2 regions of the Bordetella sputigena genome follow, and region 1 is predicted to be linked to the other one. Evidence: predicted binding sites of a transcription regulator. Region 1 holds the regulator's gene; the other holds the start of a gene.

The links. Region 1 encodes FliA, which starts transcription of late flagellar genes. Its sites were predicted from a motif close to CTAAAGTTTNNNNNNNNNNNGCCGNTA; they were not measured.
Region 2: the regulator FliA is predicted to act here: its motif matches at 4,558-4,584, upstream of ACNA0R_RS22710 (DUF342 domain-containing protein).

The regions. Positions count from the first base shown of each region.
Region 1 covers NZ_CBCSCA010000005.1:83,133-90,825, reverse strand. The annotation lists gene ACNA0R_RS11565 (O-linked N-acetylglucosamine transferase family protein) at 1-1,182, opposite strand, end outside; gene ACNA0R_RS11560 (flagellin N-terminal helical domain-containing protein) at 1,393-3,042, opposite strand; gene ACNA0R_RS11555 (RNA polymerase sigma factor FliA) at 3,456-4,211, opposite strand; gene flhD (flagellar transcriptional regulator FlhD) at 4,633-4,956, shown strand; gene flhC (flagellar transcriptional regulator FlhC) at 4,981-5,652, shown strand; gene motA (flagellar motor stator protein MotA) at 5,865-6,737, shown strand; gene motB (flagellar motor protein MotB) at 6,753-7,693, shown strand, end outside.
Region 2 covers NZ_CBCSCA010000014.1:19,783-27,475, forward strand. The annotation lists gene hrpA (ATP-dependent RNA helicase HrpA) at 1-2,456, opposite strand, end outside; gene ACNA0R_RS22710 (DUF342 domain-containing protein) at 2,614-4,410, opposite strand; gene ACNA0R_RS22715 (SDR family oxidoreductase) at 4,686-5,465, shown strand; gene argA (amino-acid N-acetyltransferase) at 5,543-6,898, shown strand; gene ACNA0R_RS22725 (oxidative damage protection protein) at 7,028-7,300, shown strand; gene phoU (phosphate signaling complex protein PhoU) at 7,413-7,693, opposite strand, start outside.

The DNA of each region.
Region 1 (7,693 bases):
CGGCGATTCGACGCTGTCGGTGATCAGGTAGTCGATGGTCTCCAGGCCCGTCGTGTTGATCAGGCCGCCCACCCATTTCATCAGGATGGGCGCCGGTTCCATGGTCATGGTCGGCATCCGGGTGCCGGCGTTGTAGCCCGCCAGGTCGATCAGGATGTCGATCTCGTCGTCGCGGAACATCTCGGCCAGCGCCTCGTCGCCGACCTGCGTGATGGGCGTCCAGCGCTGCGCCACGGCCTGCAGCCGCTTGGTGACGTGATCGACGGTCGAAGACGTCGTATACAGGTAGAGCTCAATGCCGTGCCGGCCCAGGTGTTCCAGGGCGGTGGTGGTCATCGCGCCCACCGGGTGCTGGCGGAAGCCATCGGAAAACAAGCCGATGCGCAGCTTGCGACTGGGAGAAAGATCGGCCGGAACGGGGCGCTTGGCGTCCTTCTGCGGCGGATAGAAGGAGGCCCATTGCTTGCAAGCCTCCAGGATTTCCTCCGCGCTTTTCTCTGGCATGTAGTGCAGCAGGGTCAGCCAGTTCGAGAAAGCCGACGAGTTCTTCGGCGGCGACAGCTTGATGGCGCGGCGATAGATCTCTTCCGATTCGTTCAGCAGGCCCAGGTCACGCTTGGTGCTGGCCAGGTTGGTCAGGTGAGAATACCTGGCCTTCTCGTCGTGCTTGACCAGGTATTCGTGTAACTCGATGGCCTCTTCGAAGCGGAACGCGTTGGCCAGCAATTGGGCCTTGGTCCATATCGCGGGTAACGAGCCGGGGTTGAGTTCCAACGTGCGGTCGATGTGGCGCAGGCCGTCATGGCCGCGGTTCATGCGCCAGTAGATATCGGCCAGTCCGTGATGGGCGCCGGCCAGAGATTCATCCAGCGACAGCGCGTGCTCGAAATGCTTGATTGCGACGGGATCGTTGCTGTACTGGGTCTCGACCTGGCCCAGCAGCACCCAGCCCTGCGGGTCTTCGGGGGTCAGCTCGACGACCTTTTCCGCCGCGTGGCGCGCCCCTTCCAGTTCGCGTGCCTTGGATAGCAGGGCGCCCAGGTGGTACCAGGCTTTGGCGTCGTCCGGCGACTTCTCGGTGCGCGAGCGGGCCTGTTCCAGAGTTAAGGCGGCCTGGGCGGCGGGCGCACCCCTGGAGCCGGGTTGGCGGGTAGGGGCGGAAGGACGGTGCGATTTTGCCATGGCGGAACGCTATGCGGTTGGGTACAGAAAGCGACGAATGCCAGTCTAAATGCAGGCCTATGGGCCAAATTCGTTGGTCAGCGGCGAAAAACAGCGGCTTTTCCGGGAGAGGGCGACCAGCAGAAAAAAGCCCCCCGGGCCTGGGCCAGGGGGGCTTCCGGTACTTCCGATGCCTGACGAGCGGCGGGCCGCCCGTCGGTCTCCGTGCGATTAACGCAGCAGCGACAGCACCGTTTGCGGCACTTGGTTGGCCTGCGCCAGCACCGAGGTGCCAGCTTGTTGCAGGATCTGTGCGCGGGTCATGTTGGACACTTCGGTCGCGTAGTCGGCGTCTTCGATGCGCGAACGCGAGGCCGACAGGTTGTTCACCGTGTTGTTCAGGTTGGCAACCGTCGATTCGAAGCGGTTCTGCACGGCACCCAGAGCGCTACGCAGATCGTCGACTTGGGCCAGGGCCTTGTCGATGGCGTCCAGCGGATCGACCACGGTGGCGTCGTGATCCACGGTGACCGCGCCGGTGGTCGAGCTGACCGCATCCACCTTGTAGTAGCTGATCGAGCCGTCGGTCGCGGTGTGCTGGATGTACAGCGCCGCGGTGTTCGAGGCGGAGGCGCTGCCCGTGGCGTTCGGCGTGTAACGAACCAGGGTGTTGCTGCCGCTCGACAGGCCCAGCTGGGTGTTGACGTTGGACAGATCGACGCTGACGGCGTAGTGGGTGCCCGTACGGATGGTCGTGGTGCCCGTGTAGGTGGTGCCACCGTTCGTGGTGATGCCTTGTGCGCTGACAGCGGCGGCCGTCGCGACGATCGTGCTGGTGCCGGTCGTAACGTCGACGCTGACCTTGCCGGTCGTGCCGTTGAAGCTCGACACGTAGTACGTGCTGCCGACCTTGGTGTAGTAGTTGGTCGTGCCCGCGGTGGCCTGGTACAGCGAAGCACCGGTGAAGTCGACGTTGGTGACGCTGTAGTCGCCCTGGCCAATGGCGGTCAGATCGATCAGGCCGTCGGCGCTGTTCGAGTTGTATTCCGACACGGAGGAGAACGTCGCGTAGGACGTGGCGCTGCCGACAACGATCTTGTTGCTGGTCGCGTTCCAGGTGGCGGTGTAGGTCGCGCCGCCTTGGGTCACGTACAGGTTGCCATCGCCGCCGACGTGCGCGGTGTAGGCAGCGGTGCTGCCGCCGGTCGCGGTGAAGGTGAACGTGGCGTAGTTGAACGCGTGCGTGGTGCCGACGTTGACGACCGTGCTCGTGTTGTACGTCGTGCCCGACAGGCCCGAGGCAACCGCCGAGAAGTTCGACGCGCCCTGGTCGTTCTTGCTCGTCAGCTGATTGGCCATGTCCAGCTTGTTCAGGCCCAGCGTCGAAGCATTAACCTGCTTCAGGTTGATGTTGATGGTTTCGCTGTCGTTGGCGCCGACCTGGATGCTCAGGCTTTGGTCGCTGGCCAGGACCTTGACGCCGTTGAACTGGGTCTGGCTGGCAACGCGGGTGATTTCGTCCAGGCGCTGGGTGATTTCAGCCTGGATCGAGTCCAGGTCGCTGCCGCTGTTCGTGCCGTTGGCGGCTTGAACCGACAGTTCACGGATGCGCTGCAGGTTGTTGTTGATTTCGTTCAGGGCGCCTTCGGTCGTTTGCGCGATCGAGATGCCGTCGTTGGCGTTGCGAGCAGCCTGGGTCAGGCCGTTCACGTTGGCGGTGAAGCGGTTGGCAATAGCTTGGCCGGCGGCGTCGTCCTTGGCGCTGTTGATGCGCAGGCCCGAGGACAGGCGTTCGATGGCCGAACCGAGGTCCGACTGGGACTTGTTCAGGTTGTTTTGCGCAACCAGCGACAAGTAATTGGTGTTGATGACTGCAGCCATGAATAGCTCCCAAGAGAGAAAGGCATCTTCAAACCGGGCAGCTATGCCGCCCTGCGGGTACGGGATCGTCCACCGGAGGTGATGGCCGCATGCCGCGCCGCTGACTGGGTAACGGCAAGGCTCCGTAAACCTTTAGGGGGATGGACAGCGAAAAATTTCGGAATGTGGCGCTGGGCCGTTTCGCCCGCCGCTGGCGGGCGGAAGTGCCGCCGGGGCGTGGCCGGCGGGTAGCGCCGCTGGCGCCAAGCCGGGGCCCGGCCCGGGTCCGGGGCGGGGTCCGGGTGTGCCGCCGGGTCGCGGCCGGCGGCGAGCGCCACTGGCGGCAGACCGGCGCCTGGATCCGCGAGTCGTTGGAGAGACAACTGCCTGGCGGGGAGCGGGCCAGCCCAATCCGAGGTGGTGGCCCCCGGGATCTACGCCACGGAGGCGATCCGCACGTCTTCCGGCAATTGCTGCCAGGCGCCGTCCTTCAGCTTGGCGCGCAGCCGGCTCATGGCCTGGGATCGCAACTGGCAGACGCGGGCCTCGGTGACGCCCATCACGGCGCCGACTTCCTTCAGATTCAGCCCCTGCTCGTAACAAAGCGACAGCAGCAGCTTTTCGCGCTCGGGCAGGGCGCCGATGGCCTCGGCCAGGGCCTGGCGGAAGTCTGCGGCCAGCAGGGTGTCCAGCGGATTGCCCGATGGACCGGAGTCGGCCGCGCCGGCCGCCCAGTCCGCATCCCGGCTCTCGGCGCCGTTTTCCGAGCCGAAATCTTCGTAATGGACGATCTGGGCGCCCTGGGCGTCATAGAGGAGCTGATGGTATTCCGCGAGCGGCAGCTCCAGATGCCCGGCGATTTCCGTCTCGCTGGGCGGCCGCATCAATTGTTGCGTCAGTTGGGCGACCGCCTGGTCGATGCGCTTGGCCTTGCTGCGCACGCTGCGCGGCAGCCAATCCTGGTTGCGCAGCTCGTCCAGCATGGCGCCGCGTATACGCGCCGTGGCATAGGTCTCGAACTGGGCGTCGGCGACTTCCTGGTAGCGCCGTGCCGCGTCCAGCAGGCCGATCATGCCCGCCTGGATCAGGTCGTCCAACTCCACGCTGGCCGGCAAGCGGGCCAGCAGTTGCAGGGCCAGCTTGCGCACCAGCGGCGCGTATTCAGCCAGGCGGTCTTCGGAAAGGGGCATTGCACTCGACTAGAAGGTTGGCCCGCGGCGCCGCCATTTTGAATTGTTGCCTGTACGCGACATTGTTACGTTGCCGTTTACCCGTACAGCGCCGATGGCGCGCCCACGATTCACCCCTCGCATTGTGAGTACTTCCCCTGGATTCATTGGCACAAAGACACAAGCTTTCTAATGCTTGTTTACGGAATTGACTTACACTTGCGAAAGTCTTTGTTGCTATATATGTCCCAGAAGTGCGATATTTCACCAAGCACAAAGAATTGTCATCTCTGTAATACAAAATGACATTGCACATGGTAAATTGTATGACTTGTGGGAACAAAAGAAATATTTCGAGATTTGTTGCACACATGAAGTAACCGGTCGGCAGGGGGCTGACCGGTCCAGGGACAGAACTGAAATTAGTGAACAAGGGATATCCATGAAACAGCCTGAGAACACTTTGCTCGCCGATATTCGCGAAGTGAACCTGTCCTACCTGCTCCTCGCGCAGCGCATGCTCCGCGACGACTATGCGGCATCCATGTTTCGGCTGGGCTTTAGCGAGCAGGTCGCCGACATCCTGATGCGCCTGTCGCCGGCGCAGCTGGTGAAACTGGCCAGCTCCAGCTCGCTGCTGTGCCGTTTCCGCTTCGACGACTACAGCCTGCTGTCGGCGCTGACGCACGATGTGCTGGGAGGCGCGTTGCAGCAGGCGCACGCCACCATCCTGCTTGCCAAGCAGCCGGTCGAACAACTGGCCTGATCTTCCTTCTCCCCCCCTAAGGTCATGGCTATCAAAAGCGTATCCCAAGAAGCCGACGAGATCCTCCTGGCCAGTGCCATGATCGGTCTCGGCGCCCGCCTCCAGGTCCTGGAGTCGGAAACCAATCTGAGCCACGACCGGCTCGCGCGGCTGTACCGCGAAATCCGCGGCTGCTCGCCTCCCAAGGGCATGCTGCCGTTTTCGGTCGATTGGTTCATGACCTGGCTGCCGAACATCCATTCGTCGCTGTTCTACAACGTTTACAAATTTCTGAACGAGAACACCGGCAGCAAAGGCGTACGGGCCATCATCGATGCCTATCGCCTGTACCTGGAACATGCCGGCGTGACCGATCCGGATCAGGCCGAGCCGGTGCTGAGTTTCACGCGTGCCTGGATGCTGGTGCGTTTCTTCGACGGCAAGATGCTGCAGCTGTCCGAATGCCGCCAGTGCGGCGGACATTTCATCGCGCACGCCCACGATCCGCGCGCCGATTTCGTCTGCGCGATCTGCCGCCCGCCGCCACGCGCGGGCAAGACCCGCGCTGCCGCCAAGGAGCGCGCGGGTCGTCGGCCCGCCACGGTTCCGCCCGCCGCGGTTCCGGCCGTTGAGGTTGCGCCCATGGGTATCCCCGGCGTCGGGGTTCCACCCGTCGCGGTCCCGGCTGTCGGCGTGCCGGCCGCCGCCATCGGGTGATGAAGGCCTCCCGGGCCGGGCTGCGCCCCGGCCCGTCCCCCAGGGAAAATGCGATCGAACTTGGGGAAGCCGCCCGGCGCTTCATTGACAGCCGCCGTGCTCAATAACCCCAAATGCCGCTGAAAATTCCCCGTAAACCACGCTTTCGCGACGGCGCTCTCGGGGGATCATGGGCGCTTGGGTAATACGTCTACGCTTGGCAGGGGCCTGATGTGCTGATTGTTATTGGTTATCTCGTGGTGATCGCGTCCGTCGTCGGCAGCTTCGTTGCCTTGGGCGGCCATCTGGGCGCGCTGTACCAGCCTTTCGAATTCACCCTGATCGCCGGCGCGGCGGCGGGTGCGTTCCTGGCGGGGAACAGCCGCAAGTCGCTGAAGCTGATCAAGAGCGCGATTCCCAATGCCCTGCGTGGTGCGCAGTACAGCAAGGACGTGTACATGGAACTCATGTCCCTGATGTACGTGATCCTGAACAAGGCCCGGCGCGAGGGCCTGATGGCCATCGAATCGCACATCGAAGATCCGGCGTCCAGCCCCATCTTCACCGAATGTCCGCGGATCATGAAGGACGAAAAGCTGATGGAGTTCATCACGGACTACCTGCGCATCATGATCAGCGGCAACATGAGCTCCTTCGAAATCGAAACCCTGATGGACGAGGAAATCGAAACGTTCCGTCATGAGCGGCAGGTGCCCGTGCACGCGCTGCAGAACATGGCCGACGGCATGCCGGCTTTCGGTATCGTGGCGGCGGTGCTGGGTGTGATCAAGGCGCTGGCGGCCGTGGACCAGCCGCCCGCGGTGCTCGGCGACCTGATCTCCAAGGCCATGGTCGGCACCTTCCTGGGCATCCTGCTGGCCTACGGTTTCGTCGGGCCGCTGGCCTCGCGGGTCGATCGCCAGACCAGCGAAGCGGTCAAGATACTGGAATGCATCAAGACGACGCTGCTGGCCAGCATGAACGGCTACCCGCCGCAGCTGGCGGTGGAGTTCGGCCGCAAGGTGCTGTTCTCCGGCGTGCGCCCGTCGTTCGCCGAGCTGGAAGAGCACGTGCGCCAGGCCAAGACGACCACCTCCAAGGCTTGACGGAGACGCTGTCGCATGGCTCCGGTCAACAACCACCGCGTGGTGATCCGCCGCAAGAAGGGCGCGCACGGCGGACACCACGGCGGCAGCTGGAAGATTGCCTACGCCGATTTCATCACCGCGATGATGGCGTTTTTCCTGGTCATGTGGCTGATCAGCGTCGTGCCGCGCGAGGAGTTGAAAGGCATCGCGGAGTATTTCCGCATGCCCCTGGCCGTGGCATTGACGGGCGGCCCGAATAACTCCGCCAATACCAGCGCCATCCCGGGCGGCGGCGCCGATCCGGTGCGCAGCGACGGCGACGTGCGGCGCGCCGACGGCAACCGGGTCGAAGCCCAGGTGAGGGGCGACGAGGCGCAGCGGCGCGATCAGCGCCGCCTGGAAGACCTGCAGAAGCGCCTGAACAACCTGATCGAAAGCAGCCCGGTGCTGAAGAACTTCCGGCCGCAGCTGCTGATCGACATGACGACCGAAGGCCTGCGGATCCAGATCATCGACAACAAGAACCGGCCGATGTTCGCCACCGGTTCGGCCGAAGTGCAGCCCTATATGCGCGACATCCTGCGTGAACTCGGGCCGGTGCTGAACGAGATCCCCAACAAGATAAGTATCTCCGGCCATACGGACGCTACCCAGTATGCGCGCGGCGAGCGCGCCTACAGCAACTGGGAGCTGTCGGCCGATCGCGCCAATGCGTCGCGCCAGGAGCTGGTGGCAGGTGGCATGAACGAGACCAAGGTGGCTCGCGTCATGGGCCTGTCTTCCAGCGTCAGCCTGGTTAAGGATGACCCGTATGCTGCCGTTAATAGACGTATCAGCTTGGTGGTGCTGAATCGCGCCACGCAGGAAAGGCTGGAACGCGAGAACGCGGCGGCGGCGGATATTTCGGCTAGCGATGCGAAGCAGGCCGGTAGCGGCCTGGCGCGTTCGCTGTCGAACGCGGCCAGCCAGGGCAG
Region 2 (7,693 bases), on a different contig from region 1:
TCGACCAGGATATCGGGCCGGCGCGCGCGGTGTTCCAGCTTTTCGATCTCCGCGATCAGGCGGCGGTTCTGCGCGACGAAGGGTAGCCGGGTATCGATCTCGCCCGGTACCAGGGCTTCGCGGATGAAGAGCTCGCGCGCATGCTGGGGATTGATGCGGCCATAGTGCACGCGGCGTCCGGCATAGATGACCAGGCCGTACAGAGTGGCGCGCTCGTTGGCGACCACCTGCCCCGCTTTCTTTTCCCAGCGCGGGTCGGACCAGTTGCGGCGCAGCAGATGCGCGGCCGCCCGCTCTATCCACGCGGGTTCGATGCGCGCGACGCAACGCGCGTACAGGCGGGTGGTTTCCACCAGTTCGGCGGCGACGATCCAGCGCCCGGCCTTCTTGACCAGGCGCGAGCTGGGATGGATGTGGAAGCGGATATCGCGCGCGCCCTGGTAGTGCCCGCCTTCGTCGCTCTTGTAGCCGATGTTGCCCAGCAGGCCGCTCAGGAGCGCCATGTGGATCTGTTCGAAGGTGGCCTCGGCCTGGTTCAGGCGCCAGCCCTGTTCGCCCACCACCGAGGCAAGCTGGCTATGCACGTCATGCCATTCGCGCAGGCGCAGGGGCGACAGAAAATTCTGGCGCAACAGGGCCACGAGCTTGCGCTGGGACGCCTTGTGCTGCACCTGTTCGCCGTACCAGCGCCACAGCTTCAGGAAGGAAAGGAACTCCGATTTGTCGTCCGCGAATTTGGCATGGGCGTTTTCGGCCGCCTCTTTTTCCTGCATGGGGCGGTCGCGCGGGTCCTGGATGGACAGGGCCGACGCGATGATCAGCATTTCCGTCAGGCATTGCTGTTCGCGCGCGGCCAGGATCATGCGGCCGATGCGGGGGTCCAGCGGCAAACGGGCGAGCTCCTGGCCCGTGCGCGTCAGGACGAAGGCGGGGCCGGCCGCGGCGTCCTGTTCGTCGCGCTGCACGGCTTCGATCGCGCCCAGCTCCTGCAGCAGATGGTAGCCGTCGGCGATCGCTCGTCCCGGCGGCGCCTCGACGAAAGGAAAATCCTCGATGTCGTCCAGCTTGAGCGACTTCATGCGCAGGATCACGGACGCCAGCGAAGAACGCAGCACCTCCGGATCGGTGAACGGCGCGCGGGCGTTGAAGTCGGCCTCGTCGTACAGGCGAATGCAAACGCCCGGCCCCACGCGGCCGCAGCGGCCGGCGCGCTGGTTCGCCGATGCGCGGCTGATGGGTTCGATGCGCAGCTGTTCGACCTTGTTGCGCCAGGAGTAGCGCTTGACGCGCGCCAGGCCGCTGTCCACCACGAAGCGGATGCCCGGCACGGTCAGGGACGTTTCGGCCACGTTGGTGGCCAGGACGACCCGCCGGCCGCTGCCGCGCGGGCGGAATATCTGCTCCTGTTCCGCCTGGGACAGGCGGGCGTACAGCGCGAGGATTTCGGTAGCCGCCGGATGCCGCTTGCGCAAGGCTTCGGAAGCCTCGCGGATCTCGCGTTCGCCGGGCAAGAAAACCAGGATGTCGCCGGGGCCATGGCGCGCGCATTCGTCGACGGCGTCGACGATGGCGTCGACCAGGTCGCGCTCTTCGTCGCCGGCACGCTCGCGGGCGGAACGGACGGCGGCTTCTTCGTCGGTTTCTTCCTGGCGGACGGGGCGATAGCGGACTTCGACGGGGTAGAGGCGACCCGAGACCTCGATGACCGGCGCGGGCGTGCCGGCGGCCGGCGCCGAAACGGACGCGACGACGTCCGGCGCCGACGCGGGCGCGCCGATGCGCGGTTCCGGCTCGGCCGCAAAGTGGCGGGCGAAGCGTTCGGCATCGATGGTGGCCGAGGTGATGATGACCTTGAGGTCGGGCCGGCGCGGCAGCACGCGCTTCAGGTAGCCGAGCAGGAAATCGATGTTCAGGCTGCGCTCGTGCGCTTCATCGATGATCAGCGTGTCGTAGCGCTTGAGCAGGGGATCGCGCTGCGTTTCGGCCAGCAGGATGCCGTCGGTCATCAGCTTGACCGCGGCGTTGGGGCCGGTGCGGTCATTGAAACGTACCTGGTAGCCGACGACCTCGCCCAGGGGAGTTTCCAGCTCTTCCGCGATGCGCCGTGCCACCGAAGTCGCGGCCAGGCGCCGCGGCTGGGTATGGCCGATCATGCGCGTGCGGCCGCGGCCGATGTCCAGGCAGATCTTGGGCAGCTGCGTCGTCTTGCCGGAGCCGGTTTCGCCGCTGACGATAACGACCTGATGTTCCTGGATGGCGCGCGCGATTTCATCGCGGCGGGCGCTGACGGGCAGGTCTTCCGGGTAGCGGATGGGCGGGATGACGCGCGGCGCGGCGGCGGGCTTGGGCGGGGTTGCGGGCCTTGCGGGCGATGCCGGCGATGCGGTCGAGGAAGCGGCGGCCGCTCCGGGCGCGCCCCGGCCGCGCCGAGAGGGGGTTTGAGGCTTGACAGTCATTACCGCGATTATAGATTTCGCGGGAAGCGGCCGCGGCCTGCGTTCCAAGGCACGCGCGCTCGGCGCGCCAGGGCACGCCGCCGCTGTGCTCCAGCACGCCGGTCCGGGCAAACGCCGCGGCAGCGCTTCAGCGCGGCGGGCTGCCCAAGCCCCGGCGTTACCGGATGATCAGCTTGCCATCCGACAGCTTGGCCGTACCGGCCGGCAGGTCCTCGGTCACCGATTCATGCCGATTGACCACATGCAGTTCGACGCCGCCGTGGATCTTGCGCGATGCATGGATGACGGCGTCTTCGGCAACCGTGCTATCGGCCGACAGGCGCCGTTCACGGGCATCCACCCCGGCCAGATCCTTCATCAGCTTGGCATGGGTCTGCACCGCGCGCTCGCCGATGCCGTTGGCGGCCTTCTCGGGATTCTTGCGCAGGAAAATCAGCAACTGCTCCAGCTTGGCTTTTTCTTCCTGCAGACGCTTGCGGGTGCGCTGCAAGGCTTCTTTCTGCGCCTGCGCATGCGGGTTGACGCCGACCTGGATGATGGTCTTGACGCCGGCCATGGTGCCCAGCGTGGCCGCGCGGACGCCGCGCAGCGCGCGCACCTGTCCGCCGTTGATATTGCCCTGCGTGGATCCTTTCGCGCCCACGGTGACGGTATCCCCGGCATTCACCTCGCTCTGGCGGATCTCGCTTTCGACCTGGACGTCCTTGCCCGCGTTGATGGAGGCATTGCCGATGAAGCGCGCCTTGACGGAACCGCGCGCCGTGACCTGCGCCAGGCGGGTGGTGGGCTCGCCGGTGGTCGCGCCTTCAGCCGCCCCCAGTATGCCGCCCTTGACCACCACATTGCCGCCGGCATCGATGTGCGCGGCTTCCACGGTGCCGCTGACCAGCACGTCGCCACTGACCTTGACCGACATGCCGGTGGTAACGTCGCCACGCACCTGCAGCGTGCCTTCGAAGTTGATGTTGCCCGAGTTCAGGTTGACCGCGTCCACCTCGACCACGGGGTTGACCGAGACGCCGCAGGGCATCACCGACGGCGCACCGTCGATGGCGGCGACCAGCACCTCCGGATCGTTGGGATCGCGCACCACGCCCGTCAGATTGTCGTCGTAGGGCAGGTCTTCCGGTGCCGGCGCGGGGGCAGGATTGCCGTAGACATCGATGCCGTCGGCGCCCGCCGTGCCGGGGATCCGCCGCATCAAGGGCATGCCGCTCTTGACCAGGACCAGGTTGCCCATGGAGCGGTAATCCACCAGGGCGTTCTCGTCGACGTCGTCGGCGGCGTGGCGCGACAGCAGGCTTTCGAATCGCGTCGGCGCGCCTGCCTTGGGGGGAATGCCCGAAGCGATCAGCACGTCTTCCGCCACGCCCCCTTCCACCGTTTGCAGCAACAACTGTTCGTCCAGGCCATAAACGACGCCTTGCTGCGCCAACGCGGCGCGCACGTCGCCCAGCTGTATGCCGCGGCCGCCCCTGGCGGGATGCAAGGTGAGGTAGACCTGCAGCTTATCTTCGGTGACGGTCAGTTCGAAGGAGCCATCGACGACTTCGCCGATCACCGCTTCGACGACGCCGTCGTCACCATCCGCGGCGGCGGGAGCGGCGGCAGGCTCGGGGTTGTCCATCAGTTCCAGCACCGCGCCCAGCCGCGCGGCATTGGATTCGATCGCGGCCAGTTCACCGGACACTTCCTGGACGGCCGAGGACACTGCCGCCACGGCGGTGCCGGCCTGGCGCAGGGCTTCGGCGCTGAGGCGGGCCGCCGCTTCCTGGCAGCGCGCGAGGAAACCGGCCACCGCGGCGCTGTCGAGCGCATCGGGCGTCCAGCCGCGCGCCGCCAGCGCGGCTTGCAACATATCGCTGTCGGGCGGTGCCGCCGCGGCGGCAGCCCGAAACCCTGCACGCAGCTCACGGGTAGCAGGATCCAGGGTCAACCAATAGGATTGCGTCACTGCCGTGTATCCTCGAGAAATGACCGACGCATCGGACGACGGCGTGTCTCCATGTCGGCTTGGAATCATTGTTGGACCCGGAGGGGTTCCCGCTTGTCGTCATACTGCTCAGCGCGTATTTCAAAATATTAACGGGCAAACTTCAAGTTGCGACCCTTTTTTTCTAAAAATTAGGTAATTTTTCTTCCGCTTTTGCGGGGAACGCGCTGGCGAAAGCGCCACGACGTCAGCTTCCCGTCAGCCGTCCCGCCTGTTTAGCATCAGGAGACCGAACCATGGATCTGGGCATCGAAGGACGTACCGCGCTGGTCTGCGCATCCAGCAAGGGGCTGGGCCGCGCGTGCGCGCTGTCGCTGGCGCGCGAGGGCGCGCGGGTGGTGATGTCGGCGCGCGGCGCCGACGCGCTGGAGGAAGCGGCCGCGGCGATCCGCGCCGAAACCGGCGCCACGGTGACGGCGGTGGTCGCCGACGTCACGACCGCGGAGGGCCGTGCGCGCCTGCTGGCGGCCTGCCCGGAACCGGACATCCTGGTCAACAACGCGGGCGGCCCGAAGCCGGGCGATTTCCGCGAATGGTCGCGCGACGACTGGATCAAGGCGCTGGACGCCAACATGATCACCCCCATCGAACTGATCAAGGCCACCATCGACGGCATGATCCGGCGCCGCTTCGGCCGCATCGTCAATATCACTTCGGCGGCCGTGAAAATGCCCATCGACCATCTGGGCCTGTCCAATGGCGCGCGGGCCGGCCTGACCGGCTTCGTCGCGGGCCTGGCGCGCCAGGTCGCGGAGCACAATGTCACCATCAACAACCTGTTGCCCGGTCCTTTCGAGACGGACCGCCTGCGCGGCACGGCGATCGCGACGGCGCAGAAAACCGGCAAATCGGTCGAGGACATCCTGGAAGCGCGCCGCCGGACCGTACCGGCGCGGCGCCTGGGCGACCCGGCCGAGTTCGGCGACGCCTGCGCCTTCCTGTGCGGCGCCCGTGCCGGATTCATGACGGGCCAGAATCTGGTGCTGGACGGCGGCACCTATCCGGGCACGCTGTAGCGCCATCACTATAATTTCGCGATTCAACCCAGGTTACGCCTGGCCGCCCTACCCGTTTTCCGGCTCTTATACGCACCATGCCCGACCTGGATCAAGACACCGTTTCAGCCCTGGAAGCCCCCGAGTTCGCTCCCGCGCAGTTCGTGCGCTGGTTTCGTGAGGTCGCGCCGTATGTACATGCGTTCCGCGGCAAGACCTTCGTCGTGGCATTCGGCGGCGAGCTGATCCAGGCGGGCGCCTTGAACACCCTGGTGCAGGATCTTTCGCTGCTGTCGGCGCTGGGCATACGGCTGGTGCTGGTGCATGGTTCGCGGCCGCAGGTCAACGAACAGCTGCGGCTCAAGGGTTTCAGCCATCAGTTCGACCGCGGCCTGTCGCCCACCGACGCGGCGTCGCTGGAATGCGCCAAGGAGGCCGCCGGCGAAATCCGCCTGGACATCGAAGCCGCCTTCAGCCAGGGGCTGCCGAACACGCCGATGTCGCATTCGCAGATCCGCGTGATTTCGGGCAATTTCGTCACCGCCCGGCCCACCGGCGTGATCGACGGCGTGGACTACCGGCACACCGGGCACGTGCGCAAGATCGACGTCGACGCGATGCGCTTCGCCATGGAAAAAGGCTCGGTGATCCTGCTGTCGCCCTTGGGCTTCTCGCCTACGGGCGAAGCCTTCAACCTGGCCATGGAAGACCTGGCGACCAGCGTCGCCGTCGCCTTGCGGGCGGAAAAACTGATCTTCCTGTCCACCACCGAAGGCGTGCGCAACGAAGACGGCACCATCGACACCGAACTGGCGCGCGTGGATGCGGATGCGCTGCTGGCCAAGGGCGGCCTGGACGAGGACACGGCGCTGTTCGTCAAGTACAGCTCGCAGGCGGTCAAGCGCGGCGTGGCGCGCTCGCACGTCGTGCCCTTCAGCCTGGATGGCAGCGTGCTGCTGGAAATCTTCACGCACGACGGCGTCGGCACCATGGTGGTGGAAGACACGCTGGACGACCTGCGGGCGGCCACGCTGGATGACGTGGGCGCCATCCTCAGCCTGGTGGAACCGCTGGAAGCCGACGGCACGCTGGTGCCGCGCGGCCGCAGCACCATCGAACGCGACGTCGAGAACTTCACGGTGCTGGAGCACGATGGCGTGATCTACGGCTGCGCGGCGCTGCATCCCTATCTGGACGAGCAGATGGCGGAAATGGCCTGCCTGATCGTGCATCCGGAATGGCAGGGTTCCGGCGAAGGCGAACTGCTGCTGCGCCACATGGAATCGCGCGCGCGGGCGCTGGGCGCCAAGCGGCTGTTCGTGCTGACGACCCGCACATCGCACTGGTTCATGAAGCGCGGCTTCGTGCAGGGCGGCATCGCCGACCTGCCGCGCGACAAGCAGCAGAATTACAACCGGTCGCGCAACAGCCTGGTGTTCATCAAGCGGCTGTAGAGGATGGCCGCGCCTGGCCGGCCGCGCCTAGCCGGCCGCGCCTGGAGCCGGCCGCGCCTGGGCAAGCCGGCCACTGGCGCGGGTGTTTCGGTAAAATCGACGATCCAACTTTATCCGGCAGCAATACCCATGACCCGTACCGTTCATTGCGTCAAACTGAAGCGCGACGCCGAAGGGCTGGACTTCCCGCCCTACCCCGGCGAACTCGGCCAGCGCATCTGGCGAGAGGTTTCCAAAGAGGCGTGGGAAGAGTGGAAAGGCATACAGACCCGGCTGGTCAATGAGAACCGCCTGAACCTGGCCGATGCCCGCGCCCGCAAGTACCTGCAACAGCAGATGGAGCGTTTCCTGTTCGAGGACGGCAACGTCGAAGCCCAGGGTTTCGTTCCGCCGTCCGCCTGAGCATCAATAAGCAGTGAAAAGACCCCCGGTGGCTGCATCCAGCCGTCGGGGGTCTTTTCGTATCGCGCCGCGGGTCCGGGTGTCCGGCGCCGGCGGGCGCGACCGACGCGTCCTACTCCGTGGTTCCGGTGCTTTCTTCTTCGCCGCGGGCCTGACGCTCGGCGTTCTTGGCCCCGGTGTGGCGCACGTCCGCGCCGCGCACCATGTAGATCACCCGTTCCGACATGTTCTTGGCGTGGTCACCGATACGCTCCAGCGCGCGAGCGATGAAGATCAGGTCGATCGAGGGCGTGATGGTGCGCGGATCCTCGATCATGAATGAAATCAGCTGGCGCAGCGCCGCTTTCCACTCTTTGTCGACATCCTTGTCGTTGCGAACGACCTGGGCCGCCT